Regions from separate parts of the Mesorhizobium sp. M0496 genome, predicted to be linked through region 2. Evidence: predicted binding sites of a transcription regulator. Region 2 holds the regulator's gene; each other region holds the start of a gene.
What was found. Region 2 encodes LexA, which represses DNA repair genes until DNA is damaged. Its sites were predicted from a motif close to TGTTCNNNNTGTGTTCNG; they were not measured.

Region 1 (10,371 bases), on a different contig from region 2:
GGTGGCCAGACAGCGCACTTCCTCGAACCGGTTTTTTGAAAGGTCGCTGGCATGATTGAAACCCCGGACGAACCGGTTCCGACAGGCGAGCTGGTGCTCAGCCTGCGCGGCATTTCGAAACATTTCGGCGCCGTCTCGGCGCTCACCGACATCGATCTCGACGTCCATGCCGGCGAGGTTGTGGCGCTGGTCGGCGACAATGGCGCCGGCAAGTCGACGCTGGTCAAGATCCTGGCCGGCGTGCATCAGCCGAGTTCGGGAAGCATCAGCTACCGCGGTAAGCAGGTGACGCTGGCCGACCCGAGTGCGGCGCTGACGCTCGGCATCGCCACCGTGTTTCAGGACCTGGCACTGTGCGAGAACCTCGACATCGTCGCCAACATTTTCCTCGGCCGCGAACTCAGTCCGCTACGGCTGGACGAGGTGGCGATGGAAGTGCGCGCCTGGACGCTGCTCAACGAGCTTTCGGCGCGTATCCCGAGTGTCCGCGAAGTGGTCGCGTCGCTGTCGGGCGGCCAGCGCCAGACGGTGGCGATCGCCCGCTCGCTGCTGCTCGAACCCAAGCTCATCCTGCTCGACGAACCGACGGCCGCCCTTGGCGTGGCGCAGACGGCGGAAGTGCTCAACCTGATCGAGCGTGTGCGCGACCGCGGCCTCGGCGTCGTGATCATCAGCCACAATATGGAAGACGTGCGCGCTGTCGCCGACCGCATCGTCGTGCTGCGGCTTGGCCGCAACAACGGCATCTTCTCCCCCGATGCCTCGAACCAGGAACTGGTCAGCGCCATCACCGGCGCGTCGAACAATTCGGTGTCGCGGCGCGCCGAGCGCAGACAGGCTAGGCAAGACCAAACCCAGGAGCCCCACGCATGAGCCGCGAAGCCGAACAGGCCGCCCCCGTGCCGCCGCAGCTCGACCGCGCCGACGTGCGCGTCAAGCACGAGGCCGGGGTCGGCGGCGCCATCCGCAGGTTCTTCGACCGGGTCCGCTCCGGCGATCTCGGCTCGTTGCCGGTCATCGTCGGGCTGGTCATCATCTGGACGGTGTTCGCCAGCATCAACCCGATCTTCCTGTCGAGCAGCAATTTGGTCAATCTGCTGTTCGATTGCTCGACCGTCGGCGTCATTGCGCTCGGCATCGTCTGCGTTTTGATGGTCGGCGAGATCGACCTTTCGGTCGGCTCGATCAGCGGCTTTGCCTCGGCGATGGTCGGCACGCTGTGGGTCAACCAGGGCTGGCCTGTGGCGCTCGCCATCCTCGCCGCTATCGCCGTCGGCGGCTTCATCGGTGCGCTCTATGCGCTGCTGTTCAACCGGCTCGGCATGCCGAGCTTCGTCTCGACGCTCGCCGGCTTGCTGGCGGTGCTTGGCATGCAGCTTTACATCCTCGGCTCGACCGGCTCGATCAACCTGCCTTACGGCTCGAACCTGGTGAATTTCGGCCAGCTGCTGATGATGCCGAAATTCGTGTCGTTCGGGCTGGCGGCGGTGCCCGGCATCGTCATGCTAGTCACCGGCCTGCGCACTGTTGCGCGCCGCCGAGCCGCCAATCTCTCGGCGCCGTCGACCGGCGGGCTCATCACGCGGGCGATCGTCATCACGGTCATTCTCGAACTCATCGTCTTCTATCTCAACCAGGCGCGCGGCATTCCGTGGATGTTCGGCCTGTTCGTCGGCCTTGTCATATCAATGCACTACGCGCTGACGCGGACGAAATGGGGCCGCTCGATGTCGGCGGTCGGCGGCAACCGCGAGGCGGCAAGGCGCGCCGGCATCAATGTGCGGCTGATCTATTCCAGCGCCTTCGTGCTGTGCTCGATGCTTGCGGCCTTCGGCGGCGTGCTGTCGGCGGCCCGCCTTGCCTCGGCCAGCCAGCAGGCCGGCACCGGCGACGTCAACCTCAACGCCATCGCGGCGGCCGTCATCGGCGGCACCAGCCTGTTCGGCGGCCGCGGCAGCGCCTATTCGGCACTGCTCGGTATCATCGTCATCCAGTCGATCGCCAGTGGCCTGACGCTGCTCGATCTATCCTCGTCGCTTCGGTACATGATCACCGGCGCCGTGCTTGCCATCGCAGTCATCGTCGACTCGCTGGCCCGCCGCTCGCGTGTTTCCCATGGCCGGGCCTGAACCCCTCAACAGGAAGCAAGACATGAGCGAAGAACTGTCCGGAAAAGTTGCCGCCGTCACCGGCGCGGCATCAGGCATCGGTCTCGAATGCGCCAGGCATATGCTGGCGGCCGGCGCCACCGTGGTGCTGGTCGACCGCGCCGAGGCGACGCTGAACAAACTGTGTGCCGAGCTTGGCCCCAAGGCGATCCCGCTGGTGATCGACCTGATGCAGCCGGCAAGCGTCGCCACCATGATGCCGCAGATCCTGGAGAAGGCCGGCCAGCTCGACATCTTCCATGCCAATGCCGGCGCCTATGTTGGCGGCGAGGTGGCAACCGGCGATCCCGACGCCTGGGACCGGATGCTGAACCTCAACATCAATGCCTGCTTCCGCTCGATCCAGGCGGTGCTGCCGCACATGATCGAACGCAAGACCGGCGACATCATCGTCACCAGTTCGATCGCCGGCCTGGTCCCGGTGGTGTGGGAGCCGATCTACACGGCCTCCAAGCACGCCGTGCAGGCCTTCGTCCATACCGTGCGTCGGCAGGTCGCCAAGCACGGCCTGCGCGTCGGCGCAGTAGCGCCGGGCCCAGTGGTGACGGCACTGGTCGACGACTGGCCGAAGGCCAAGCTCGAGGAAGAGCTCGCCGCAGGCGGCCTGATGCAGCCGCGCGAAGTGGCCGAGGCCGTCATGTTCATGCTGACCCGGCCGCGCAACGTGACGATCCGCGATCTGGTGATTCTGCCGCAGAGCAATGATTTGTGAGGCAGTAGGGAGTAGGGAATAGGCAGTAGGGGAAGCACAGTCTTACAGGCCCCGCTCAAAAACGCTTCGCGCGTCCTATCCCTACTAACTAATCTCCTACTGCCTACTGCCTACTGCCTATTCCCTATTCCCTATTCCCTGAACCGGAGGTTCCTCATGCCCCACTATCTCGGCATCGACGTCGGCACTGGCAGCGCGCGGGCCGGGGTGTTCGACCACACCGGAAACCTGCTCGCCTCGGCCAAGCAGGATATCGAGGTCTGGCGCGAGGCCGGCGATATTGTCGAGCAGTCGAGCGATGACATCTGGCGGGCGGTGTGCATCGTCGTCCGCGCGGCCGTCGCGCAATCAGGCATAGCGCCCGAGGCGATCGCCGGCATCGGCTTCGACGCCACCTGTTCGCTGGTGGTGCTGGGCGAGGGCGGCGTGCCGTTGCCGGTTGGCCCGTCCGGCAATGCCGACCGCAACATCATCGTCTGGATGGACCACCGCGCGGTCGAGCAGACACGCCGCATCAACCGCAGCGGCGAAGCGGTGCTGAACTATGTCGGCGGCGTCATCTCGCCGGAGATGGAAACGCCGAAACTCCTGTGGCTGGCCGAAAACCTGCCCGCCACCTTCAATGCCGCCTGGCAGTTCCTGGACCTCGCCGACTTCCTCACCTGGCGGGCCACAGGCAGCCTTGCGCGCTCGGTCTGCACGGTGACCTGCAAATGGACGTATCTGGCGCATGAGAGCCGCTGGGACGAGACCTATTTCCGCAAGATTGGCCTCGGCGCGCTTGCCGATGAGGGGTTCGCCCGCATCGGCACCGAGATCGTACCGGCAGGTGCCGCACTCGGCGGCGGATTGACCGCGCAAGCGGCGGCGGAGCTTGGCCTGCGCCACGGCACCGCGGTGGCGGCCGGGCTGATCGATGCGCATGCCGGCGGCGTCGGCACGGTCGGTGCGCGCGGCGCGTTCGGCAGCGTTCTGTCGCGCATGGCCTATGTCTTCGGCACCTCGGCCTGCACCATGTCGTCGACCGCCGAACCGGCCTTCGTCGATGGCGTCTGGGGTCCGTATTTCTCGGCCATGGTGCCGGGCCTGTGGCTGAACGAGGGTGGCCAATCTGCGGCGGGTGCGGCGATCGACCATCTGGTGCGCATGCACCCGGCGAGCGGCGATGCGACGGCGAGGGCGCAGGCCGACGGCCTCAGCCTCAGCGCCTGGCTGTCGCTGCAGGCGCAAAGCCGCAATGGGGCAGCGGCCACGCCGGCGCTGGTCGGCGGCATCCATGTCGTGCCGGAATTCATCGGCAACCGCGCGCCATTCGCCGATCCGGACGCACGCGCGCTGATCGCCGGGCTCGATCTCGACACCAGCCTCGACAGCCTGGTCGGGCTCTATGTCGCCGGTGTTTGCGGGCTCGGCTACGGCGCGCGCCAGATCGTGCGGGCCGAGCATGAGAAGGGCATCCCGGTGGACACCATCGTCGTCAGCGGCGGCGCCGGGCAAAGCCCGCTGGTGCGCCAGCTGCTGGCCGACACGACTGGCATGGTGGTGGTCGCGTCGACCTCGCCGGAGCCGGTGCTGCTCGGCTCGGCGATGCTGGGCGCTGTCGCCGCCGGAACCTACAAGGATGTCGCGACGGCCATGGCCGGCATGTCGGAACTCGGCGAGGTCTATCATCCCGACGCTACGCTGGCCGGCTGGCATGCCAAGCGCTTCGCCGCGTTCGAGCTGCTGCAGCAAGCCGGCAAGGCGATCAGGGGTTAAACGGGCAGCTTCTGTCCGGCTTTGTCAGGAGCCTGGCGAACACCGCTTGGCGATGATGCCTGAAGCTGGCAGCTTTGTACTGTCGTAGACCCTCCTGCGGCTTGCGATGAGAGCAGGGCGACAGGATCAGGAGGCCCCCAATGGCAGACGAGAAAGCGCCCGTGCCATTCGCATCGGATGAGGTACCGTGGACGGAATGGTCCGATGTGCCGCGCTTCGGCGTGCGCTATCGGCATTTGTCGCTGGCCGCCCTTGGCGAAAACTATCATGTCGGCGTGGCGATCGAGGAACTGCCGCCGGGCAAGCAGACCTCGCCGGCGCATTACCATATTCTCGAGGAAGAGCATGTCTTCATCCTCGAAGGGATGCCCACCGCTTATGTCGGCGACGTCGCCTATGCCATGAAGTCCGGCGACTATATCTGCTTTCCGGCGGGCGCGGCGGCGGGGCATTGCCTGATCAACACCAGCGACGCGCCGTGCCGCTACATCATCGTCGGCGAGCGCAACCCGAATGAAGTTGTCGTCTACACCGCCTCCAACAAGGTGCTGGTGCGCGCGCTAGGCAGCCGCGCGATCTTCGACCTCGCGGCAATCCGAACCTACTGGGACGGCGAGAACACCGGCCTTGCCGCCGGCGATCCGTTGCCGTCGGATGTGACGGCCGGTGTCACCAAGGCCCCGGTTGCGCCGATCCCGCCGATCGCTAGCGATGCTGTCGAGTGGAAGGTCGAAGGCGAAGGCCCGCGGTTCGGCGGCCGGTCCAGGCATCTGACCTATGCCGCTCTGGGCCGGTCCGATTATCACGTCGGCATGCTGATCGAGGCGCCGGCGTCCGGCATGCGCCTGGCGCCCCGGCACTACCACATGCTGGAAGAAGAGCACGCGCTGATCCTGGAAGGGCAGGTGACGCTGCTGCTTGGCGAGGAGCGCCACGAGATGAAAGCTGGCGACTATGTCTGCTTTCCCGCCGGCCGGCCGGTTGGCCATTCCTTCCTCAACAGCGGTAGCGGACAATGCCGCTATTTGATGATCGGCGAAAGAAATCCCAATGAAGTCTGCGTCTATCCCGATTCCAACAAGATGGCGGTGGACGCCTTGCGCCGGCGCGACGGTATTTTCGATATGGCGGCGGTGAGGCTTTACTGGGACGGTGAAGAGACGCAATAGCGCCTCGCTGTCTCCCGCTCACAATTGCTTCTCGGCCAGTTCCCTGAATTCATCCGGAACCGAGCGCGCCGCTTCCAGCGCCACCGTGCCGTAGCCGACCGCCTGTTTGCCGAAGCGTTCGCGGATCTTGTCGATGGCGCGGTCGGCGTCGAAGCGTGCCAGGCCTTTCCTGGTACCGGGCCTGCGTTTCTCATCGGCGAGGCCGAAGGGCAGTTCGAGCTGCAGCTCGAAGCTTTCCTCGAGATGCGAGACCGAGATCGCCAGCAGCGAGATCGTTTTGTCGTGCGGGTGGTCGGCGAGCACGCCGCGCACCAGGTCGCCGGCGATCTCGGCCAGCATCGTTGTCGCCGAGATCGGCTGTTCAAGCGTGATCGAGCGCGTAACGGCGCTCAGATCGGCAAAGCGCACGCGCACCGTCACCGTGCGGCCGGGACGTGACTTGGCGCGCAACCGGCTGGCTACGCGGTCGGCCAGATGCAGCAGAGTGGGCACGATGACCCGCGATACCGCCGGCTTCAGGCCGAGCGCCGATTGCGCGCCGGCCGAGTGCGCGCGGCGCTTCGTCTCCAGTTTTCGCGGGTCGCGGTTCCATGACAGGGCGGCGAGCTTTTCGCCGACGGCGGGACCCAGCAGCCGTGTCAGCGCGCCGCTGTGGGTCCTGGCCAGCTGGCCGATGGTCTCGACGCCGATTTCGGCCAGCCGCGCCCTGGTCGCCGGGCCGACGCCCCACATCAGCCCGACGGGCAGATCGTGCAGGAAAGCAAGCTCGCTGCCGGGCTCGACCACCACCAACCCGTCGGGCTTGGCCACCTGCGAGGCGATCTTGGCCAGATGCTTGGTGCGGGCGACGCCGATCGAGATCGGCAGGCCGAGTTCGGCGCGTACCCGGCGGCGGATGATCGTTGCGATCTCTTGTGGAGAGCCGAACAGATGCGTGCAGCCGGCGACATCGGCAAAGGCCTCGTCGATGGAGATGCGCTCGACCAGCGGGGTGAAATCGTCGAGCACTTTGATCGCAGCATCGCCCAGCCGCTGGTAGTGGCTGAAATTGCCGCCGACGAAGATCAGCTGCGGGCAGAGTTCGCGCGCCTTGCGCCCCGGCATGCCGCCGCGCACGCCGAAGGCGCGCGCCTCGTAGGAGGCGGCGAGCACCACGCCGCCGCCCACCGCGATCGGCTTGCCGCGCAGCGACGGGTCGAGCAATTGCTCGACGGAGGCATAGAAGGCGTCGAGATCGGCATGCAGGATGGTGGCTGTCGTTTCCATCCCGAAGGCACATCCGCAGTTGCTGATAGACGCGAACGAATAGAGAACAAAAGGGGGTGATTGTCAAGATGGACATGATCACGCCACCCAAAATCGCGGCGGCAGCGCTGCCCCTCACCTGCCTGCCGGCATCCTCTCCCCGTAAACGGGGCGAGGGACGCTGTCATCGACCGTTTCGCCAATTGGCGGCGTCGCAGGAAAGGGATCGGCGCCGCGACAGCTTCTTTCTCCCCGTTTACGGGGAGAAATGCCCGGCAGGGCAATGAGGGGCGGCACTCACCTTGCAGAAGAGAATAATGCTGCTCTCGGAATTCGCCACTGTCTAGACAATATGCTCCGCCCGCAGCGCCGCCTTCATGGCCTCCAGAGCGGGCTCGCCGCCCGCCGCCAGCTCTTCGGCGATCCGCGCCAGATGATCGTCGGCCTTGCGGTGTTTGCTGCCCCAGGCGCCGAGCGTCGCCAGTACGGGCAGCAGGTCGATGCCGGCCTCGGTCAGCCGGTAGACCGTCTTCAGCCCATGCGTCGGGTCGTCGCTGCGGGTGAGGATGCCTTCGTCCTGAAGGGTCTGCAGCCGCTCGGCCAGCGTGCGCGATGAGATGCCTTCGTCGGATTGCAGGAATTCGCGAAAGTGCCTTTTCCCGGCGAAGACCAGGTCGCGGATGATGAGCAGCGTCCAGCGGTCGCCGACGAGTTCGAGCGACAGGTTGATCGGGCAGCCGGATTTTTCGCGCGTCGACATCTATGGTTCCATTTTTAAATCACTTTCCTATTGACATCATTTTTGGCTTGGCGTCAATGGTTCCAAATGTAAACCAATGGCGAAGCCGTAGCGAACCATGGTTTCGCCCGCATCCGCACAAACCCGAGGAGAATGACGATGAGAAAATTGATCCTTCAGATGCAGATGTCGGTCGACGGCTTTGTCGGCGCCAATGAGGACCATGCCTGGCAGCTCTGGGAATGGGGTGACGAGAGCGCCTGGGACGACGAGCTGAAGCAGGACTTCAACGCCGTCTTCGCCGGCATCGACACCATCCTGCTCAGCCGCAAGATGGCGCAGGAGGGCTATCTAGCCCATTGGGGTAGTGCGGCGAAGAAATTTCCGCGCGATCCCTTCTATGCGTTCGCGCAGCGCGTCGTCGACGCCCGGAAGGTGGTGCTGAGCGACAAGCTCAAGCAATCCGCCTGGGAGCGCACGACAGTGGCCAGCGGCGACCTGCCGCGCGAAATCGGTGCGCTGAAGGCTGGCGAGGGCGGTGACATGGCCGTCTTCGGCGGTGCCGGTTTCGCCTCCTCGCTGATCGCGGCCGGGCTGGTCGACGAGTTCCAGCTGTTCATCAACCCGGCGGTGCTGGGCGCCGGACGCCGGATCTTCGACCAGGGCGGTTTCCAGACCCTGCGGCTGCTCGGCTCGAAGGCCTATGCCTGCGGCATGGTGGTCAACCGTTACGCACGGGCAAGGTGAGGCAGCCCTTCTCTAACAAGGAGAAGAGAGCGCCTCACAACACTCACTTTGCATCATGAAAAATGATGCCGACCGTGTGGCGCATGCCTGAGCGCAGGCGGCTGACGCCGTGGCGCAGATTGACGCGGTAATTGCCCTTGGTTCCCTGCACCGGCCGGTTGTGGACGGCGAAGACGACGGCGTCGCCCTGGCGCAGCGGCACCACCTCGACCCGGCTCTGCATGCGCGGCCGCTGTTCGGTCAGCACAAACTCGCCGCCGGTGAAATCCCGGTCCGGCTCGGAGAGCAGGATCGCCACCTGCAGCGGGAAGGCGAGGTCGCCATAGAGGTCCTGATGCAGGCAGTTGAAGTCGCCGGGCACATATTGCAGCAGCAGCGGCGTCGGCCGCGTCTGGCCTGCGGCATGGCATTGTTCGAGAAACGCCGCATGCGTAGCGGGGTAGCGCATGGCTTGCCCCATGCGCTCATTCCAGCGGTTGGCGACCTCGGCCAGCCTGGGATAGAGCGCGCTGCGCAGGCCGCCCAAGAGGTCGGGCAAGGGGTAGCGGAAGTAGCGGTACTCGCCCTTGCCGAAGCCGTGCCTAGCCATATGGATGTGGCTGCGGAAATGCCGTTCCTCGGGATAGAGGCCGGCGATCCGGCGGCACTCGTCAGGCGACAGCAGCTTTTCGATCACCGCACAGCCGAAGCCGTCGAGTTCGGCGGCTAGGGCCGGCCAGTCGTAACCGGCGACGCGTGTCTTGGCGGCTTCGACCACCGATGTGGCAACCTTGGCGTGGGCGTTCATATCGTAGCCTCCTTGTCGAGCAGGGCGCGCTTGCGCTCGACGCCCCAGCGATAGCCCGACAGCGTGCCGTCGGCGCGGACAACGCGGTGGCAGGGAATGCCGAGCGCGATCGCGTTGGCGGCACAGGCGGTCGCCACGGCGCGGGCGCCATTCGGTTGGCCGAGGCGGCCTGCCAGTGCGGTGTAGGTGATGGTGGCGCCGCACGGGATAGCGCGCAACGCGGCCCAGACCTGTTGCTGGAATGGCGTGCCGTGGCGCATGTCAAGCGCCAGGTCGAGGCCGGTGGCAGGCGCTTCGATGAAGCGCGCTATTGCCGCGAGATCATCGCGCAAGGCGGGCCCGTCTTCGATCCGCATCTTGCCGGGGAAGCAATGGCCAAGGTCCTGCTCCAGGGCGTCGGAATCCGAGCCGATCAGGATGGCGCAGACGCCGATATCGCTGCGCGCCACCAGGATGTTGCCGATTGCGGATTGCCCGATTGCGTAGGTTATGGTGTCGAGGGCGGCATGGACGGTCGCCGGTGCGGCCATTTGAGTTTGCATGAGGTTCATTGCGTTCACTCCTTTGTCTGTGCCTGAACCTAGCCGTGTGCCTTCCGTCTCTCACTCCGGTGCTTGCTTTCAAATTCGAATCTCCAAGGTAGGTGCTCTACGGCGCCCCCCTCTGTCCTGCCGGACATCTCCCCCACAAGGAGGGAGATTGGCAGTTCCGGCGCCGGCTCTCGTCCTGAAACGTTGGAGATTGGCGAAGGCCGCGATGACAGCCAATCTCCCCACAAGTGGGGGAGATGTCCGGCAGGACAGAGGGGGGCGCCGTAGAGCGCTGATGGTGCTCATTCGACGCGTGTGACGAATATCTCGCCAAGCACGAACACCTCGCCGGTCAAAAGTCGCAACTCGATCTCGCCGGTCGCGGTGCGGCTCCACTCGGCTTTGCCGCCATCGACAAGCTCGCCGATGGCGGCCATCACCCGTGATTTCGCGTCTTGGATGCTGCGGCTGGCGGCAGCTTGGGTTTGGCTGTTCGCATCGGGAGAGCTTGCCATC
Region 2 (10,371 bases):
AGCGAGGCGATGTCGATGACATCAGGCCCGACCGAACCGCTTCGCATCTTGAATTCATGGGTCTTGCCGGCGAATGCAAGCGTTGCCGTGGCCTCCTGGGTCTTGCCGCCCAAATCCAGTTTTTTCGCAGCTTCGGTCATTGCAAACTCCTTCTTGTTTCCTCATGCCGGCAAAGGCAAATTCTGCAAAGCGACACGTCGAAATCACCGCAATGCGCTTATTCGCCACCGCATTTCAGGAGGGTGCGTGCCAGATTGGGCCAAGGCCTAATGTTGCACTGCGAAACCCGCCTTTCAATGCCAATCTTCTTGGGCCAGTTTGCTCCTAATCGATTTGGTCTGCTATGCGCGCCAGGCTTTCCTCGCGGCCGAGCACGGCAAGCACATCGAACACGCCCGGCGAGGTGCTCTTGCCGGTCAATGCGGCGCGCAAAGGCTGGGCCACGGCGCCGAGCTTGTGGCCGCCGGCCATGGCAACCTCGCGGATCGCGGCCTCCGCTGCAGCCGCTGTCCAGTCGCTCGTAAGCCCGTTCAAAGCTTCGTGAGCGCCGCGCAGGATATTGCGGGCATCGGCATTGAGCACAAGGGCCGCCTTGTCATCGATCGGCAGTGGCCGCGTGGCGAACAGGAAGGCGGCGCCATCGACGAGTTCGACCAGCGTTTTGGCGCGCTCCTTCAGGCCCGGAAGTGCCGCCAGCAACTGCGCCTTGTTGCTGTCGTTCAGGCGCGCCGCCATCGCCGGGCCGCCTTCGAGATAGGGCAGAGTGGCGATGAAGATATCGAACAGTTCGGCGTCGCTCATGCGGCGCATATGCGCGCCGTTGATCGCCTCCAGCTTGGCGAAGTCGAATCGGGCCGCGCCCTTGTTGACATCGCCGATATCGAACCAGGAAATCATGTCCTCGATCGACATGATCTCGTCGTCGCCATGGCTCCAGCCGAGGCGCGCCAGGTAGTTCAGCAGCGCCTCGGGCAGATAACCCATGGCACGATAGGCCTCGACGCCCAGCGCGCCGTGCCGTTTCGACAGCTTGGCGCCATCGGCACCGTGAATCAGCGGGATATGCGACATGGACGGCACGTCCCAGCCCATGGCGTTGTAGATCACCGTCTGGCGGGCGGCGTTGGTCAGATGATCGTCGCCGCGAATGATATGGGTTACGCCCATGTCATGATCGTCGACGACGACGGCATGCATATAGGTCGGGTTGCCGTCCGAACGCAGGATGATGAAGTCATCGAGATCCTTGTTGGGAAAGCGCACCTCGCCCTGGACACGGTCATGGACGATGGTCTCCCCCTCGGTCGGCGCCTTGATGCGGATGGCGCCCTTGGCGCCTGCAGGCGCTTCTGAGAGGTCACGGTCACGCCAGCGGCCATCATAGCGTGGCGGCAGTCCCTTGGCTCTGGCCGCCTCGCGCATCGCCTCCAGCTCGGCTGGCGTGGCATAGCAATAATAGGCCTTGCCCATGCGCACCAGCTCCTCGGCCACCTCGCGATGGCGCGGCGCACGCTCGAACTGCGACACCGGCTCACCGTCCCAGCTGAGGCCGAGCCAGGAAAGCCCGTCGAGGATGGCAGAGGTCGCGGCTTCGTTGGAGCGTTCGCGGTCGGTGTCCTCGATGCGCAGCAGCATCGTGCCGCTCGTGTGCTTTGCGTACAGCCAGTTGAACAGCGCCGTGCGCGCGCCGCCTATATGCAGGTAGCCGGTGGGCGAGGGGGCAAAACGGGTTACGACCTTGTCGGACATGGAACTCTCGGAAAGCATCTGAAGCGGGGTGCGGTTGCGCGGACTTTCGCGCGCCCGGCGTTCATGTAGCATAGGGTGTCGAGGGCGCAAGGGGCAGACCCGATGGCTGGACGAGGCTGGGGCTCGGATCAGGGCGAGGACGCTGCCGTTGGCGTCAGCGAGCGATTCCTGTTTGCGCCTCTGCCAACTCCGCTGCCGACGCCATCGCCCCTCATGCCGGATCCCGGCAAGGCGCCGCTTCAAGCGGATGTCTCCGCCTCCGTTCCAACTGCCGAAACCGGCAGGATCGTACGCGTTCGCCGGCAAATCGGCCGGATTTCGCTGCCTCGCCTGCGCTACAGCGTGGCCGCGGCCGCAGGGCTGGAACTCGACCGTGGCGTGGCCTTCCTGCTGGTGCCGGTCTGCCTGGCGAGCGGAGCGATCGGCTATTTTTCGCTGGCGGCGGAGCCGGACTTCGCAAAGCCTGTCGCAGTCGTCATCTTGGCGGGGCTCTGTGCGCTGATCTCGCGTTCCTGGCCGAGAACCCATTTGTGCTTCATGGCGGCGCTTTTGTGTGTGCTCGGGCTGCTCGCCGCAAAGGTCGAGACATGGCGCGCCGGCACACAGATGCTGGGTTCGGAAATCTCGACGCAGGTGACCGGCCGGATCGTCTCGGTCGACCGGATGGAGAGCGGCCGCATCCGGCTGACCATCGACGTGACGTCGACTGCAAGGCCGAAACTGCGCTATGCGCCGGAGAGGGTGCGGCTTTCGACACGAAAGATCCCGGCGGACATGACCGCCGGCTCCCTGATCACTGGATATGCCAGGCTGTTGCCGCCGACCGGGCCGGTGCGGCCGGACAGCTACGACTTCTCCTTCGACAGCTATTTTGCCGGCATCGGCGGCAGCGGGTTCTTTCTCGGCAATCCAAAACTCGTCGTCACCGACGACTATATGCCGCTGGCAGCCCGCCTTTCCTCGGGGATCGAAAAAGCCCGTGAAGCCATTGCCGATCACATCAGGGGCAGCGTCGGTGGCGCCGAAGGCGAGATCGCCGCGGCGCTGATCGTCGGCGTTCGCGCCGGCATCCCCGATGAAATCAACGAAGCGATGCGGCGCACCGGCATTTACCACATCATCTCTATTTCCGGACTGCACATGGCGTTGGTCGCCGGCACCATCATGGGTTTGCTGCGCGGCGCCTTCGCCCTGTTTCCGGATTTTTCCGCGCGTCGCCCGGTCAAGAAATACGCCGCCGCCGCCGCACTTTTCTCGATCGCCGCCTATCTCATCATTTCCGGGGTCGTCGTTGCCGCCGAGCGCAGTTTCATCATGCTGGCGGTGATGCTGATTGCAGTGCTGTTCGATCGAGCGGCGCTGACGATGCGCAATCTGGCGATCTCGGCGATCGCCGTCATTGTGGTGTCGCCGCACGAGGTGGTCGGCCCGAGTTTCCAGATGTCCTTCGCCGCGACCGCCGCACTCGTCGGCGCCTACGCCGGCTGGGCGGATCATCGTGCAGGAAAGGCGAGACCACCGCCGCCAAAGCGATCGCTGCCCAGTTTCCTGACGCGAAAATTCCTGCTGGCGGCGGGCGGCCTTTCCATGACTTCCATCATCGCCGGCGGCGCCACGGCGCTGTTTGCCATTTGGCATTTTCAGCGTGTGTCGCCGCTCAGCCTGTTCGCCAATCTGGCCATCATGCCCATCGTGACAGTCGTCATGTTTCTGGCCGTCGCCAGCGCGTTGCTGATGCCGTTTGGGTTGGACTGGCCGGCCCTCTACCTGATGGGCAAGGGACTTACGCTGATGATCGCCATATCGGGCTGGATCTCCGAGCGTTCGCCTGTCGATGCGGTCGGACTGATTTCTCAGCAGTCTGTCCTGCTGGTGGCGATTGCCCTGGTCATCGCGACGATGGCGACGACATGGCTGCGGCTCGCGGCTCTTCCCTTCGCGCTTGCCGGCCTGCTGACCGTCTCGGATACGCGCACACCCGACGTGCTGATCTCGGAGGACGCAAGGCTGGTTGCGTTGCCGATCGGCGGTGGCGAACTTGCCGTCAGCCGCGCGCGCCCGAACGAATTCACCGTCGACAACTGGAAACGCGCGCTGACATCCGAAACCATCGTCATGCCGGAGGTGTTCAACGAAGGCGATGGCCAATTCGACGTCAGGGATGCCGCTGAAATGCCGCCGGGAGCGCCGTTCTATTGCACATCAGGCGTTTGTCTCGCCAGGCATCCGTCCGGTGCATTCATTGCCTATGTCGAGGATCGAAAGGACACCTGGAAAGCCTGTGGTTTCGCCGACCTGATCGTCATCAATGACGCGACGGCCTATGACGCCTGTCACAACCCACTGGTTCTCGTCATCACCAAACGGCAACTGGCTCGCAAAGGCAGTGCTGCCGTCTTCTTCGATCGCCAATCGGCGACCACGCCAGCGACAATCAGCTTCGCCGTGGACAGGCCATATCGGCCCTGGCATGTACAACGCAAATTCTCGCGTGAGGCGAGGGGACTGCCGCCCTTCCAGAGACCCGAGAAGCCAGCGGCTAAACCGCAGCCGCCTCAGTAGCGGCGGATCAAACCGACGAGCTTGCCTTGCACCTTGACCCTGTCGGGTCCGAAAATCCGGGTTTCATAGGCCGGATTGGCGGCTTCGAGAGCAATCGAGGCGCCCTTGCGGCGGAACCGCTTCAGCGTCGCTTCCTCTTCATCCACCAGCGCCACGATGATCTCGCCGGGGCTGGCCGTATCGGCATTGCGGATGATGACGGTATCGCCGTCGAAGATGCCGGCCTCGATCATCGAGTCACCCTTGACCTCCAGGGCATAGTGCTCGCCGCCCATGATCATGTCCGGCGGCACCGAGATCGAATGCGTCTGGTGCTGGATGGCATCGATCGGCACACCGGCGGCGATACGACCCATCACCGGGATCGACACGGCGGAGACCACGTCGTCGTCATTGCCGGCCGAAGGCATCCGCGAAGACGCCGGCTTGATCTGTCGGCCAACGCCGCCCTGACCGAGACTAGTCTGACCAAGACTGCCCTGGATGACGCTTGGCGAGAACTTTTTCGCCGCGTTGAGGCCGGGCGCGATCGAGTCCGGCAACCGCAGCACTTCCAGCGCGCGTGCCCGGTTGGGCAGTCGGCGAATGAAGCCGCGCTCTTCCAGAGCCGTGATCAACCGATGAATTCCGGATTTGGAGGCAAGGTCGAGCGCCTCCTTCATCTCGTCGAAGGATGGCGGAATGCCGCTTTCCTTCAGGCGTTCATGGATGAACATCAGCAGTTCGTGTTGCTTGCGTGTCAGCATGGCGGCCCCCAGGGTACCTAAAACCAGAATCAGAAAACAAACCCAGAACAAACACTATCTGTTCCAGTTGTGTTCCGCAACTGTTTAAAGTTTAATGAATTTATTAAGGGGATCGAAATTATTGGCAGCTCGCTGCCGGGCCTCGCCGACGACTGCATCCCGTCACAATGCGCTTGCCGGCATTGAAATTGTTATGGTTAATGGGCTGCCCGCCCATCCCTGGCCCAAGCTTGGCATGAGCTGCCCATGGATCCGCGACGGGGTATTCCCAGCCTTCTGTGCATTCGTCTGCCGTGAACGAAACGAAGCCAAAATGCCAACCTTGGTTAATTTGGTGATGCCAGTGCTGTCCACCAGCGGCGACCGGATTCGTGCGCTGGAAATTCGTCCCTCCGTCATCCCGCCAATAGGCAAGGGCGCGACAACAGTCGTCGGGACGGCTGCGTCAGGTAACGGCCTCCTTGACGGCGAAACGCTGGTCCTTCCATGCACCCGTGCGCAGAATGTCTTCCAGCACCTCAACCGCCAGCCACACATCCTTGTAGCCGACATAGAGTGGCGTGAAGCCGAAACGGATGGTCGATGGCGCGCGGAAGTCACCGATCACCCCCCGCTCGATCAGCGCCCGCATGATTTGATAGCCATGATCGTGAAGGAACGACACCTGGCTGCCGCGCCTGGTCGCGTCGCGGGTGCTCTCCAGCGTGAGACCATAGGCGCCGCACTTCGCTTCGACGAGCTGGATGAACAGTTCGGTCAGCGCGACGCTTTTCTTTCGCAATTCCGCCATGTCGACGTCGTTCCAGATGGCAAGCGCACCTTTGAGCGCCCGCATCGATAGGACCGGCTGCGTGCCGCACAGAAAGCGGCGGATGCCGGTGCCGGCCACATAACCCCGTTCGAAGGCAAAGGGCCGTGCATGCCCCCACCAGCCGCTGAGTGGCTGGCTGATCTCGCCATGGTGGCGCTGGGCGGCATAGATGAAGGCCGGCGCGCCCGGCCCCCCGTTGAGGTACTTGTAGGTGCAGCCGACAGCGAAATCGGCATTTGCGCGGTCGAGCTCGACCGGCAGAGCGCCCGCGGTGTGGCAGAGATCCCAGACGATCAGCGCTCCGGCCGCATGAGCCTTGCGCGTCAGCGCCGCCATGTCGCGCAGTTCACCCGATTTGTAATTGACGTGGTTGACCAGTACCACCGCGACGCTTTCGTCGATCAGTTCTTCAATGGTTGGTGCGTCGACGCCCGCGAGACGCAGCAAGGCGCCATCCCGGGTCGAGGCCACGCCTTCGGCGATGTACAGGTCGGTCGGAAAACTGTCGCCCTCGGCGACGATGGCCAACCGGCCGGGCCGCATCTCCATCGCCGCATGCAACACCTTGTAGATGTTGGTCGACGTCGTATCGCAGACGACGGTCTGGCCGGCCGCGGCTCCGATCAGGCGTCCAAGCTGATCGCCGAGTTCGATCGGCATCTCGAACCATCCGGCCGTATTCCAGGCCCGGATGAGATCCTGGGCCCATTCCTTGGTAGCCGCCTGCTGCAGCTCGCCGAAAACGGCATGCGACGCTGCCCCGAGAGAATTGCCGTCGAGATAGATCACCCCCTCCGGCAGAATGAAACGATCGCGCATGGCGCGCAGCGGATCCGTGGCATCCATCGCTTCGATCGCAGCGAGATCAGGAATTCCACCCATGGTCAGTCAATCCTCGGTTGTTCGCGAAGGGTTTTCCGCCACAAGCGCGTCCCCTCGGTATGCCTGTTCTCATTTCGATGATGTCAGAGCCGGGTGCGGACCGTCCACAGCTCCGGAAACAGCACGACCTCAAGCATCTTCTTGAGGTACGATGCACCCGACGTGCCGCCGGTGCCGCGTTTCAGGCCGATGATGCGCTCGACCGTGGTGACGTGGTTGAAGCGCCAGCGGCGGAAATAATCCTCGAAGTCGACCAGCTTCTCGGCCAGTTCGTAGAACATCCAGTAGCGCTGCGGGTCGCGGTAGATGGTCTGCCAGGCGACCAGGACCTCTTCATTCTCGGTTCGTGTCTCACGCCAGTCCGTGCGCCTGGCGTCGGCACCGATGTCGAATCCGTTGCGCGCCAAAAGCAGCAGCGCTTCGTCGTAGAGCGATGGTTCGGCCAGGATTGCCTCCAGCTTCCCGCTGAGATCCGGCCGATGCTTGTGCGGCCCGAGCATGGCGAGGTTGCGGTTGCCGGCCATGAATTCGATGGCACGATACTGCCAGGACTGGAAACCCGAAGACTGGCCGAGCGCGTCGCGGAACTCGGTGTATTCGCTGGGCGTCATCGTCCGCAGCACATCCCAGGCGTTGTTCAGCTGCTCGAAGATGCGGGCAACGCGCGACAGCATCTTGAAGCTCGGCTCGAGCCGATCGGCGCGGATGGAACGGATCGCCGCGCCGATCTCGTGCAGAGCGAGCTTCATCCAGAGTTCAGAGGTCTGGTGCTGGATGATGAACAGCATCTCGTCATGCGCCGACGACAGCGGCGTCTGGGCCTCCAGCACTTTCTCCAGGTGCAGATAGTCGCTGTAGGACATGCGCTCCTTGAACGACATCTGTGCGCCTTCGGACGCCGGATCGTAGGGCTCGCTCAATTGATTTTCTCCGTGCGCAGCCGGAAGCGCTGGATCTTGCCGGTCTGGGTCTTGGGCAGGGCGGCGATGAATTTCACCGATCGCGGGTATTTATAGGGTGCGATCGTTGCCTTGACATGGTCCTGCAGGCGCTTGGTGGTCAACGCGTCAGGCGCGACGCCCTGCACCAGCACGACATGCGCCTCGACGATCTGGCCGCGCCCGGCATCGTCCGCGCCGATCACCGCGCATTCGGCGACGTCCGGATGCGACAGCAGTGCCGCCTCGACCTCAGGCCCGGCGATGTTGTAGCCGGCGCTGACGATCATGTCGTCGGAGCGCGCGGCGAAATGAAAGAAGCCGTCTTCGTCCTGGGTGAAAGTGTCGCCGGTGAGGTTCCAGCCGTCGCGGACGTATTCCTTCTGCCTGTCATCGGCCATGTAGCGGCAGCCGGTCGGCCCGCGCACCGCCAGCCTGCCGGTCGCGCCGCGCGGCACCTCCCGCATCTCATCATCGACGATGCGCGCCTCGTAACCGCCCACCGGCTTGCCGGTCGACGCGGGCTTCATGTCGCCAAAACGGTTGGAGATGAAGATGTGCAGCATTTCGGTGGCGCCGATGCCGTCGAGAATCGGCTTGCCGGTTTTTTGCGTCCACTCCTCGAAAACCGGAGCGGGCAAGGTCTCGCCGGCCGAAACGGCGACGCGCAGCGATGACAGGTCGGCCCCTTCATCCATGGCCTTCAGCATGGCGCGGTAGGCGGTCGGCGCGGTGAAGGAGACGGTCGCCTTATAGGTCTCGATGATGTGGATCATGTTGGGCGGCGTCGCCTGTTCCAGCAGCGTCGCCGCGGCACCGAAGCGCAGCGGGAAAATGGCGAGCCCGCCAAGGCCGAAGGTGAAGGCCAGCGGCGGCGAGCCGACGAAGATGTCGTCCGGCGTTACCTGGAGGATTTCGCGGGCGTAGGCGTCGGCGATGATCAGGAGATCACGGTGGAAATGCATCGTCGCCTTCGGCACGCCTGTCGTGCCCGAGGTGAAGCCGAGAAGCGCGACATCGTCGCGGCCGGTGTCGACGGCGGTGAAGGTAACCGACTTGTCGAGAGCGGCACGGTCGAGTTCGGCATCATGGTTGGCGGTGCCGTCGAAGCCGATGACCTGTTTGAGGAACGCGCTGCCCTTGACGCAGGCGGTCATCTCATCCATCAGCCTGGTATCGCAGAGCGCGACGGTGATTTCCGCCTTGTCGACGATCTTGGCAAGCTCGCCGGCGCGCAGCATCGGCATGGTGTTGACAACCACGGCGCCGACCTTGGTGGCGGCCAGCCAGCAGGCGACCATGGCGGGGTTGTTGGCGGAGCGGATCAACACCCGGTTGCCCGGCTTGACGCCGTAATTCTCGACCAGCGCGTGGGCCAGCCTGTTCGTCCAGTCGGACAGTTCCTTGTAGGTGCGGCGGCGGCCATTGCCGATCAGCGCGGTGTGGTCACCGAGGCCCTTCTCGACCAGCCTGTCGGTCAGTTCGACGCCGGCATTGAGACGTTCGGGATAGTGAAAGCCGTCGAGCAGGAAATCCGGCCATTGCTCCGGAGGCGGCAGGTGATCGCGTGTGAATGTGTCGATATGCGCTGAAGGCCCAAGCATGTCGCCGCTATCCCGTCTGCTGCCTGGCCAGTGCGCGAGGCGTCTGGCCGGTGTGGTGGAGAAGGTGTCCTACTTTTCCCGAGGAGGCTTCTGCCAGTCGCACCTTGCTCAGACGTCGCCACTCGAAAGGGCTGATGTCTGCAGGTTTGGGGCAGCACAGCGGACCTCCCATTTTGTCGGCTGTTCGTCATGGCAGGATCGCACCAGTCGAAATTTGTTTCAAGCCTAAAATGTTTTGGCTCTGAAGCATTGACGCACGGCATTGCGCTGGCCATTGCTAGCTCAGAAGCGATGCCGTTTTGGTGGAGGGCGCAGATGTTCGAACGTCACGTTGTCGATTGGGACGATGCCTATGCCAATGGCGCGAACATCGCCGGTAGCGACCGCTGGCCGGCCGCGTGGGCTGAGCCGGCGCAAGCATTTCGTGATGCGCTCTCGGTGGAGGGCCGGGCACAGTTCGACATCGCCTATGGTGACGGGCGGCGCAATCGGCTTGATCTTTTCCTTCCCACTGCCGCGCCCAAGGGGCTGGTGGTGGTCATCCATGGCGGTTACTGGCTGGAGACCGACAAGAGTTTGTGGTCGCACCTCGCCAATGGCGCGGTCAGCAGCGGCTTTGCCGTGGCGATGCCGTCCTACACGCTGTGCCCGGACATACGCATTGCCGGTATAGTCGGGGAAATCGGCGCGGCTATCGGCAAGGCAGCGGCAATGATCGACGGGCCGCTGATGCTGACCGGACATTCGGCCGGCGGCCATCTCGCCACTCGAATGGTGACGATATCAACGCCTCTGGCGGCCGATGTGGCGCGGCGCATACGCCATGTCGTTTCGATTTCAGGCCTCCACGACCTGCGTCCGCTCATGCGCACCGGGATGAACAAGGCACTGGCAATCGACGAAGAGGAGGCGCTGGCTGAAAGTCCGGCGCTGCTGCGACCCATGGACGGCGCCCGCATCACCTGCTGGGCCGGTGGTGGCGAGCGCGCCGAGTTTCTTCGCCAGAACGCGCTGCTTGCCAACATTTGGACCGGCCTCGGCGCGGCGACCAGCACCGTCGTCGAGCCCGACCGGCATCA
Region 3 (10,371 bases), on a different contig from region 2:
TTGCGCTTGCGAGGCTCGACCGGCAGCACGAGACCGGCCATGGCAGCGACCTTGCCGGCGTTCGGCCCGGCGGCGTTGACGACGGTGCCGGCCTCCAGCGTCTGGCCATTGTCGAGGCTGACGCTGGTAACGCGGTTGCCGTCGCGCGCAATATCGGTGACATCGGCGGTGATGAAATCGATCTTCTTGTCGCGCAGCGCCTTGCGGAACAGCATCAGCATCGCATGCGCGTCGAACCAGCCCTCGCCGCTGCGGCCATAGGCGCCGGCAGTGATGCCCTCGGCCGACAGCCACGGGAAACGGCGCACCAGCTGCTCCGCATCCTCAAGAACGATGTCTGCGCCCTCGGCCATCTGCGCCTCGTGATTGCTCTTGAGGATCGGCAAGCCGTTCTCGCCGGCCAGGATGAGATAGCCGCCTTCGCGGAAACCGATATCGGCGTCAGCCCCGAACTCTTCCTTCAGCCGCCTGAACAGTTTTAGCGTGAACTGCGACAGGCGGATGTTTTCCGGGATCGAGAATTGCTGGCGGATCGAGGCCAAGGACAGCGTCGTTGCCGCGTGGGCAAATTGCGGATCGCGCTCGATCAAGGCGATCGAGCCGGAAAACCCTTCCTCGCGCAGATAATAGGCGACCGAGGATCCGACGATGGCCCCGCCGATGATGACGATGTCGTAGCGCACTTTTTTCTCCGATCCTTTGCCCGCGTCCTCACGCGACCGGCAAAATGATCTCGAAGCGCGTGCCGCGCTCGGAGTCAACCAGCGCGATCATACCATCATGCGCTTTCAGGAGGGCCAGAACGATGCCGAGGCCCATGCCGGTGCCGCCCGAATCGCGGCGCGTGGTGAAGAACGGCTCGAAGATGCGCGCCCGGTTGCTGGGTGAAATGCCGGCTCCGTCGTCGTTGAGCAGCACCGTCGCCTTGCCGCTGGCACTTGCGGCCGTGATTGAAACCTGCGTCGCGCCGTGCCTGGCCGAATTGTCGATGAGATTGGCCAGCACGATTGCCGCGTTCTCAGCCGATATACGCAAGCCGACCTCGCCCCCAGCCTCGACGCAAACCGTCAGCCTGTTATCGACGGGAAGCAACGCCAGCGCCGCGCCGATCGAGGTGCTTTCGCCGCTCGGCGCAAGATTTTCGGCGCGCGCGAGGTCAAGCAGGCGCCGCACCAGCAGATTGAGCCGTCCCGCATCGGTGACGATATTGTTGGAAAAGCGCCGCCGCTCCGTATCGTCCATGGCGCTACCTGAATCGCGCAGCAGCTCGGCCGCGCCTTGGATCGCCGTCAGCGGCGATTTGAGCTCGTGCGAGACATGGGTGGCAAAAGTCTGGATAGAGTCCGAGCGCGCCTGCAGCTTTTCGGCCATGTCGAGGAAGGCGGCGGACAGCTCCGCCATCTCGTATGTGCCGTGGTGGTCGAGCGGCCGCATCGCCGCGCGGTCGCCGGCGGCGATGCGCTCGGTGCGGTCGATCAGCGCATAGATCGGCCGGCTGACGGTGCGCAGGAAGACCAGGCCGATGAGCAGCGTGCCGCCGAGGATGGCGATCGCCGCCAACGTCACCTTGCCGCGCTCGCCATAGAGATGTTTGATGATGTTGTTGGGCGTCCGCGACACATAGACCACGCCAGCGACCTGGCCATCGACGGCCACCGGCAAAGCGACGAAGACACGCACCTTGGTGCCGCGGCTGACCGAATAGAGCGGTGGCGCCGGCTGGTCGGGGATGCGCAGCCTGAGCGCACTGGCGTAGCGGCCGGCGAGTGCCTCGCGCACCTCCTCGACCGCGCCAAGCGACTGGCCGATCTCGCCGCGCCCGGCGATGACGACGCCTGTGGGATCGAGCAATCGGAAACCGGCCAGCGTGGTTTTCTGGGTGGCGTCGAGGATACCGGACAGGCGCGTTCCGATCGCGGCGAAGGCGGGATCGGCTGTGCCTGGCATGGCCGCTGGCCGGGTCGGAAGCACATAATCCGAAGCGAGATCGAGTTGCGGCTCGATCGGCCTGTACAGATCCGGATTGGCGCTACGGCTCGCATTCCCACCCGCCTGCGGCATCGGTGCACCGAGTTTTTGCGGCGGGATGCCGGCATCGCGCACGTCCTGCGCATAGATGGCGGCAATGGCCGCGCCTTGCGCGATCAGCTCCGCTTCGGTCTGGCGGATCAGCTGGTTCTCGTATAGGCGGAAGAAGAACAGGCCCACCAGCGGCAAGGCCATCACCATGATCAGGATGGCGACGACGACCGTGGCGAGGCGAGGCCGCCATTTGCGGCCGATCCATTTTCGCGAAGTCGTCAGCCGCATCGGCCGAGCCGGAAGCCGACGCCATGCACGGTCTCGATGACATCCAGGCAACCCACTTCTGCCAGCTTGGCGCGGATGTTGCGGATATGGCTGTCAACGGTGCGGCCGGCGACATGGATGTTGGCGGCATAGGCACTTGCCATCACCGCATCGCGGTCGAGCACATGCTTCGGCCGCGCCAAAAACCCTTTCAGGATCGAGAATTCTATCCCCGTCAGCGACAGCGGCCTACCGTCGAAGCTAGCCGCGTGGCTGGCCGGCGCCAAAGCGAGTTTGCCCTGCGCGAACTGCCGGTCGTCGGCCGGTTCGGGCGCCGCCGGGCGGGCGCGCCGCAGGATGACGTTGACGCGGGCGACCAGTTCGCGCGGGCTGAACGGTTTTGTCACATAGTCGTCGCCGCCCATTTCGAGCCCAAGGATGCGGTCGATCTCCTCATCCCGCGCGGACAGAAACAGCACTGGCACATCGGATGTGTGCCGCAGCCGCCGGCAGACCTCCAGCCCGTCCATCTCCGGCATGCCGATGTCGAGCACGACGAGATCGGGTGCCCGCCGTCCGATCGCCTGCAGGGCGGCGGCACCGTCGGCGACCGCCTGCGTCTTCATGCCAGCCTTTTCCAGCGCGAAGCAGATCACCTCGCGGATATGCGGATCATCGTCGGCGACGAGGATATGGTGCGGCATCGATCAGCGGCCCGGCAGGTAAGGTTCGATACGGTGAGGAACCACGAACGGCCCCTTGCTGTCGAGATACCCGAGCAGCCGCCAGTCGCGAAAGCTCCAGGCCCGCCAGTTCTGCTGGAGGGTGCGATACCAGCCTTCGTCGCTGCCGCGCCGCCCCGCCAGTTCGCGAACAACTGGATTGTTGACGGCAGCCGTCCGGCTCTGATGATCGAGAAAACGATCGAGGGCCGGAAATGCGCCCGGGCCGAGCGAGCGCACATACCAGGCGTCGAGGGGAATGCCCTGGCCGGTCATTTCAAAGGAACGGTCGACATTGTAATTGGCAATCAGCGCGGCGAAATTAATGAAACAGCCGGCATAAAGCGTCAGAGATAACGTCAGAAGATTGGCGGACAGCAGCCATTCGATGGATTTTCCCAGCGCGATGCGGGCGATGATCAGCGCAAGGCCGGATACCACCAGCCCCATCCAGACGAAGGCGGCGACCCGCCAGTAGGTCAGCGCATAGATGCCGATATAAAGGTCAAGCCGCAGGATCGACGAGATGACCAGCATGATGTTCTGCGCCACCCAGGCATAGACCAGCCGGCGGATGAGCGGATCGGCCGCGGTCTCGCTTCCTGGCCTGAGCGCCGCAAGGACAAAACCGGCGGCAAGCAGCGCGGTGACGATCAGCGTATAGGCGCCGCGATGCGCGTAAGACGCGTAGCTCAGCCCGTCGGGAAGAGCTGCCCCGCCCCACAGATAGGTGGCGTCGAGCCCGGTCTGCAGCGCAAACAGCAAGTTGAAGACAATAAGCGCGCGAAGGATGGCTGCCTTGCCGAACAGGATGTCCTCGATGGTGGTGACGGTTTTCTCGGCTTGAGCGTTGACCGCCGCCGCGCGCGGGATGCGGCGAACCAGGCGCGGCACCCGTGGCCGCAGAAAAGCCCAGACGCCGACGAGCACGAACAGCCAGAAGGCACTCCGCGTGAACTGGATGAGATCGAGCAGTTTCAAAAGGTCGATCAGCGATAGCCAGTAGTCGATGACCGGGTTGGCGGCGCCGAACAGCGCCAGGAAGACCGCGCCCAGCGTCAGTGGCATCACCCAGACGGCGATCGCCGCCAGGCGGACGCGGCGCCGGCCGAACCGCCGCGCTGTCTTGCGCCAGCGGATGAAGTCGTTGGCGAAACGGAACGGCGCCGCCAGCAGGAACAGTGCGACCTAGCCGGCAATGCGGGCGATGCGGTGACGCAGCCGCCCGCTCAGCGAAAGCGCGAAAACGATCAAGGTCGCCAGCGCGATCGACACTGAGAGGGCGCTGACATTCTCGGCCAGCGGCAGCAGCGCGACAAGCAAGGCGATGGGCTTGAGCCAGATCCTGCCGTCGCTGAAGGCCGCTGGGTGCACGGCGACGATCGCGGCGGCAATCAGGAGGGCGAACAGGAAAACCGTGATACCGGCGGGTTGGCCGTAGAACAGAAAATCCGCCAATGCGACCAGCAGGATGGCGACACCGAAGCGGCTGCAATAGCGCGGCGCGGCGGCGAACAGCGATGTCATGATCTGGTTTTCCTGACGGCTTCCAGCCGGATTGCCGGCGGGCTCTTGCGGGCGAAGGGGATGAGGATCGCTGAAGGGTTCGCGCGCGGCGGATCGGCCAGCCACCAGCCCTCGCAGCGCAGTCGGTAAGGCACGGACCAATAGGGTTTTGCTCGCTTTTGCATGCCGCCTGTCTCGCAGGACGGCGGGGAGACGGTGCGGCGGATGCGAGGAGGTTTTCCGCAAGCGTGTGCAGTTTTCGTGCAGGGCCAAAGCTGCCAATCTCCCCCCTTGTGGGGGAGATGCCCGGCAGGGCAGAGGGGGGCGTGAAGGAACGCCAACCTCGGTCACTGAGCGACCGCTGAGAGCGGCCTGAGGGCACATTACAATCAATGAGAGGTCGGCAGGACAGCGCCCCCCTCTGTCTTGCCGGACATCTCCCCCACGAGGGGGGAGATCGAGCCTTCATCCGCGTGCTTGCCTCGACCAACCACACGCGGCATAGATTTGAGATGACCGAAACCTATCGCCCGCGCCGCTCGGTGCTCTACGTCCCGGCCTCCAACGACAAGGCGCTAGCCAAGATCGCGCAGCTTCCCTGCGACGCAATCATCATCGACCTCGAAGACGCCGTCGCACCGGCCGACAAGATTGCCGCCCGCGAAAAACTGGCGGGCATTTTGGCCAAACGTCCGGTTGCCAACGATATTGGCCGCCGCTGCGAGATGATCGTGCGCGTCAACGCGCTGTCCAGCGAATGGGGCGCCGACGATCTGCTTGCCATGGCCAAATGCGAGCCTGACGGCCTCCTGCTGCCCAAGGTCGACAGGCCGCGCGACATTCTGGAAGTGGGCGACGTGCTCGACGACAATTTTGCTCCCGATGCGGTGAAACTATGGGCGATGATCGAGACGCCCAAGGCCATGCTCAACATCGGCGCCATTGCCGAGCTTGGCCGCGATCCGGCCTCGCGGCTTGACTGTTTCGTTGCCGGAACGAATGATCTGGTCAAGGAGACCGGCGTGCTGGTCACACCTGACCGGCGCTATCTCGTGCCCTGGCTGATGCAGATGCTGCTGGCCGCGCGCGCCGGCGGCCTCGACATGCTCGACGGCGTCTCCAACGATTTCCGCGATCTCGACGTCTTTGCCCGCGAATGCGCGGAAGCCGCCGCCAGGGGGTTCGACGGCAAAACGCTTATCCACCCTGCCCAGATCGAAGCCGCCAATCGAGCCTTTGCACCGTCGCCCGAGGCGGTGGCCGAGGCGCGCTCGGTGAAAGAAGCCTTCGCGCTTTCCGAAAATGCCGGCAAAGGGGTGATTGCGCTGAACGGAAGAATGATCGAGCGGCTGCACCTGGCGCAGGCCGAAAAATTGCTGGCGAAGGCAGCCGCCATCGGCGCATGATATCAGCCCTGTGCTTGCAGGCTACTCACGACAGGAACCAACCCGATGAAACTCTACCGCTTTCTGACCGGCCCGGACGACGCCAGCTTTTGCCACAAGGTGACGGCGGCGCTGAACAAGGGCTGGCACCTGTTCGGCTCGCCGACCTATGCCTTCGACAAGAAGGCCAAGACCATGTGCTGCGGCCAGGCCGTCGTGAAAGATATCGACGGGCAGGAATACGGGCCGGACACCAAGCTCAGCGACTGGTAGCCGGCGCTCGCATCCACAGCCACCCGGCCAGCCAGGCGATCGCTGCCGCAAGCGTCACCAAGCCCAGGTCAAGAGCCAATTCCGGCACGAACGCCCGGAGCGCGATAGGCGCCGCGCCAATGAAATAGAGAGCGAGTGGAATGCGCGGCACACCTCTTGCAACGACAAGAGAGATTACAAACGCCAGCGTCCCAACCAGAAAAAGAACTGAACTGAGGACCAGAGCCAGTCCGAGAGGACCGGCGCGCAGCTCGATGATGGTCGTCAACGGAAGCTTCGAAAATACGAGATTGATCACCACTTCCACACCGACCAAACTTGCCAATGCAACGAAGTTGATGACAAACCCGATCGTGCCGAACAGGCCCGCGCGCCGGCCAAACGCAAGAAACAGGCCTACGACAAGACCAAGCGCCAATATCTCGGCGATTGGCGCAAGAAGTTGCGTCAGATCGGTGGTCGCGATGAGCGCGCTGCGTTTGGCCGCGTTGACAAGAAGAATAAGCGCGCTCCCCACCCCGGCGACGGCGGCAAGCCGATAAAGCGTAGCGCTGGGCACAGCCGCGCTCGACTGGACAGCCGTGGAATTCTCCTTGTGCTGAGGTTCTTCAGCTGAACCGTGAAGCGAAATGAGCGATTGCGGACGGCAGGGTTCGGCGGTTGTGGCGAGCATGTTCGTCTCCTCATCTGGAAAAACGGCAGCCGCGAAGACCGCAGGCCTGTTCCGATCCCATTCGTAATCACCGCTTACATTCTCCTGCCGGGGTTGTAAACGGTGATTACATAAATTGCGGAATCATGCTATGGACGCGTGAAGCAGTTCTACGGAACAAAGGGAAAGAGATGGCAGAAGCCAAGACGCCTCGCCGCACCAGCTACCACCATGGCAATTTGCGGGACACGTTGATCGATGCTGCAATTCGACTTGTCGAGGAAGGCGGCCCCGACAATGTGAGCGTGCGTGAAGCCGCAAAGCGGGCCGGCGTTTCCCCCGGCGCGCCTTTCCGGCATTTTCAATCGAAAACGGCGCTACTGACCGCGGTCGCCGAACAGGCCATGAGCCGGCTGACAGAGGCCGTCGCCAATGCACTTTCAGAAGTCGACAGCGCGGATCCCATCGTGGCCTTCGAAGCAATCGGACAAGGCTATCTGGAATGGGCGATTGCCAATCCCACGCATTTCCAGGTCATTAGTTCCCGAACGCTGATTGATTTCGACGCCTCGGACAGTCTTCGGGGTCAGAATGAAGCCATTCGCCGAAAAATGATCGACCTGCTGACCCAGGCGCAACAACAGGGTCGGTTGGCCGCGAATAATACGGACTTCGATCATCTGGTTCTTGCCGCTCGTGCATTTGTCTATGGCTTGGCACGAATGGTGGTCGATGGTCATTTTGCGCAGTGGCATCCGTCCGAGCCGCCATCGCTCGCCCTGCGCAAGGCGCTGCATCTTTTCATCAGCCGGATGACCAACCTGTCTGAAGCGAAACCTCAGAGGCCCTTGCCGCCGCTGAGTTCTGGACCGACTCGATAGGAATGGACAATGACGTCCTTTTCGTTGATGCGGTGGCCAACCAATGGGCGGGGTGGAACATGCCTACCTGCGGCAAGTGGCTCAATGCTCGCTGACTATAGCACTGCAAACCCCACCACTGATCAGGCAGCCTCGGCGATATCAAGACGCACTGTAAGTCCGGCCTGTGCGGCAAGGTTGATCAACGTGTCCAGACTGAAATTCGCGATCCTGCCCCGCAGGAGGTCGCTAAGGCGTGGCCGGGTGATTCCGAGCCGGTTGGCTGCTTCGGCCTGGGTAACGTTCCAGCTCCGCACCCGCTGTTCAATCGCGATCAGCAAGTTGGAGCGCATAGTCATATTGGCGGCCTCGGCCGGAGTATCTTCCAGCGCGTCCCACACGTTTTCAAAGCTCTGACGTTCCATCGTCACGCCTCCCTTCGTCATCCTAGGGCGTAGCAGTCGCAAAGCGACTGCGGAGACCCTAGGATCCATGCCGTTACCTCCGCCGAGGGGCATAGCGGATCAGGATTCTCGCCGAACCGGATGGTAAGCTTTCAGTCCTGCACCGACGGAGCACTGTACCAACATCACGGCATGGATCCTAGGGTCTGCGCTGCGTCGCTCCGCTCCTTGCTCCGCCCTAGGATGACGAAGGTGTGGGGCTACTCCGCCGCCTCTTCGATCTTCTCCATATCATCGTCCGACAGGCCAAAATGGTGGCCGATCTCGTGGATCAGCACGTGGGTGACGATGTCGCCCAGCGTTTCCTCGTTCTCGGACCAGTAGTCGAGGATGGCGCGGCGGTAGAGCGTGATGCGGTTCGGGCCTTCGCCGGTCTGCGGATTCCAGCGCTCGGCGATGCCGCGTCCTTCGAACAGGCCGAGCAGGTCGAAGGGCGTTTCCAGCGACAGATCGTCCATGATCTCGTCGGTCGGGAACTCGGCGATCTGGATGACGATCTCGCCGGTCAGCTTGCGAAAATCCTCCGGCAGATGGGCATAGGCCTCCAGCGCCAGGAACTCCATTTCGTCCATCGAGGGCGAGAGTTCGTCGTGCCAGGTGCGGGTCTTGTAGATGCGAGCCATGCTTTGTCCTTTGATCCCGGGCATATAGGCTTTCGCGCAGGACTCGGCAAATGACTGGCGGCCGCACGCCTCGGACAAACCCACACGACAGGAATAAATTCCCCATGACTCAGCTTGACTCTTGGGAGGCTCTCTGGAATCTATAAGAACATAACAGGAACAATTGTGAGTGGAAGCTGACCGTCATGGCGATGACCGCCGTGGCGCGGGAAACTGTTTTTGCCCTGCGCCGCCAGATCGCGAAAATCGAGGGAACGCTGCCGGAGCGCCTGCAGGCGCCGGCCGCAGCGACCCCTGATGCTGACGCCAGCACGGGTGTCACGCCCAATACCGATCTCACAATCGTCCGCCGTGGCGTTGCCGCGGCTTTGCCGGATGCGTACCTGCCCATCGGCGTCGGGCGGCTCGATGCCGCTTTGAGCGGCGGCCTGCCGAAGGCAGCCTTGAGCGAAATCCATGGCACGCAAACCCGCGATGCCGGGGCTGTCGCCGGCTTCGCTCTGTCGCTCACCAGCCTGATCCTCAAGCGGACGCCAGAGCTGCCGGTGCTGTGGATCGGCACCACGGAAATCTTCCGCGAAGCCGGCTTTCCCTACGCCAGGGGGCTTCATGCCTCGTTCGGCATCCAGCCGGAACAATTGCTGTTTTCCGAGGCGCCCCGACTTGTCGATGCGCTGTGGGTCGCCGAGGAGGCTGCCCGGATGACGGCACTCGCCGCCGTCATCTTGGAAATTCGCGGCAATCCGCGGCGGCTGGACCTGACCGCGACGCGCCGGCTGCATGCGCGGGCTCAAGGTGCAGGCCGGCCGGTGTTCCTGCTGCGGCAGGCGGCCGAGCCCGAGCCGACGGCGGCCCCCGTCCGGCTCATCGTCTCGTCGGCGCCGGCGGTACCGCGCGACACCATCGCCGGGCCGCTCGCCGGCTCGATCGGCCACCCGGCCTTCACCCTCACCATCGGCAAGAGCCGCACGGCCTTGCCTGGACAATTCACACTGGAGTGGAACCCCGATGAACGCGCATTCGACGAAAGAACGAGCGACGAAGGAAGGGGCGAGGAAAGAGAGCGGGCAAAGAATCCTGTCCCTGTGGTTTCCCTATCTGGCCGTGGAAAGGATCCTGCGGCAGCGTCTGGGGCGGTCCTGGCGTTCCCGGCCGTCGGATCACCTGCCGCCATCTCACCCACCGCTCGTGATCAGCCATCGCGACCGCAACGCGCAGCGCATCTCGGCCCTCGACGAGCGGGCTGAAGCATTGCACCTGAAGCGCGACATGGGCATTGCCGATGCGCGCGCCATGCATCCGTCGATCGACATCGTCGAGGCCGATCCGGAGGCCGACCGGCGTCTGCTCGAAGGTCTTGCCGACTGGTGCGACCGCTACACACCGCTGGTGGCGCTGGACGGGGCAGACGGCCTGTTTCTCGACGTCACCGGCTGCACCCACCTGTTCGGCGGCGAACGCGCCATGCTCGACGACATCCTGTCGCGCTTTTTCCATCAGGGTTTCGACGTCCGCGCCGGGCTTGCCGCGACACCGGGAGCAGCCTGGGCAGCGGCACGGTTTGCCGGTGACCGCATCGTCGATGGCGGCGAGGAGG

Region 1: a site for LexA is predicted at 7,105-7,122, ahead of dinB (DNA polymerase IV). Genes of this name have one in related genera too.
Region 3: a site for LexA is predicted at 8,919-8,936, ahead of NKI73_RS18545 (ImuA family protein). Genes of this name have one in related genera too.

What each region holds. Positions count from the first base shown of each region.
Region 1 covers NZ_JAMYRC010000038.1:46,997-57,367, reverse strand. Annotated here, with positions in the region: gene NKI73_RS26185 (ATP-binding cassette domain-containing protein) at 52-873, shown strand; gene NKI73_RS26180 (sugar ABC transporter permease) at 870-2,129, shown strand; gene NKI73_RS26175 (SDR family oxidoreductase) at 2,152-2,880, shown strand; gene NKI73_RS26170 (FGGY-family carbohydrate kinase) at 3,037-4,638, shown strand; gene NKI73_RS26165 (cupin domain-containing protein) at 4,779-5,807, shown strand; gene dinB (DNA polymerase IV) at 5,826-7,073, opposite strand; gene NKI73_RS26155 (winged helix-turn-helix transcriptional regulator) at 7,396-7,812, opposite strand; gene NKI73_RS26150 (dihydrofolate reductase family protein) at 7,951-8,538, shown strand; gene NKI73_RS26145 (2OG-Fe(II) oxygenase) at 8,582-9,325, opposite strand; gene NKI73_RS26140 (methylated-DNA--[protein]-cysteine S-methyltransferase) at 9,322-9,876, opposite strand; gene NKI73_RS26135 (hypothetical protein) at 10,158-10,292, opposite strand.
Region 2 covers NZ_JAMYRC010000003.1:52,404-62,774, reverse strand. Annotated here, with positions in the region: gene gltA (citrate synthase) at 1-140, opposite strand, end outside; gene gltX (glutamate--tRNA ligase) at 325-1,749, opposite strand; gene NKI73_RS05150 (ComEC/Rec2 family competence protein) at 1,852-4,311, shown strand; gene lexA (transcriptional repressor LexA) at 4,305-5,057, opposite strand; gene kynU (kynureninase) at 5,503-6,750, opposite strand; gene kynA (tryptophan 2,3-dioxygenase) at 6,834-7,670, opposite strand; gene NKI73_RS05130 (AMP-binding protein) at 7,667-9,292, opposite strand; gene NKI73_RS05125 (hormone-sensitive lipase) at 9,608-10,371, shown strand, end outside.
Region 3 covers NZ_JAMYRC010000021.1:52,175-62,545, reverse strand. Annotated here, with positions in the region: gene NKI73_RS18605 (NAD(P)/FAD-dependent oxidoreductase) at 1-683, opposite strand, end outside; gene NKI73_RS18600 (ATP-binding protein) at 712-2,310, opposite strand; gene NKI73_RS18595 (response regulator) at 2,301-2,993, opposite strand; gene NKI73_RS18590 (DUF4153 domain-containing protein) at 2,997-4,151, opposite strand; gene NKI73_RS18585 (hypothetical protein) at 4,200-4,538, opposite strand; gene NKI73_RS18580 (hypothetical protein) at 4,535-4,702, opposite strand; gene NKI73_RS18575 (HpcH/HpaI aldolase/citrate lyase family protein) at 5,030-5,923, shown strand; gene NKI73_RS18570 (DUF1737 domain-containing protein) at 5,969-6,175, shown strand; gene NKI73_RS18565 (hypothetical protein) at 6,162-6,848, opposite strand; gene NKI73_RS18560 (TetR/AcrR family transcriptional regulator) at 7,019-7,708, shown strand; gene NKI73_RS18555 (helix-turn-helix domain-containing protein) at 7,831-8,112, opposite strand; gene NKI73_RS18550 (metallopeptidase family protein) at 8,352-8,774, opposite strand; gene NKI73_RS18545 (ImuA family protein) at 8,960-10,021, shown strand; gene NKI73_RS18540 (DUF6504 family protein) at 9,963-10,371, shown strand, end outside.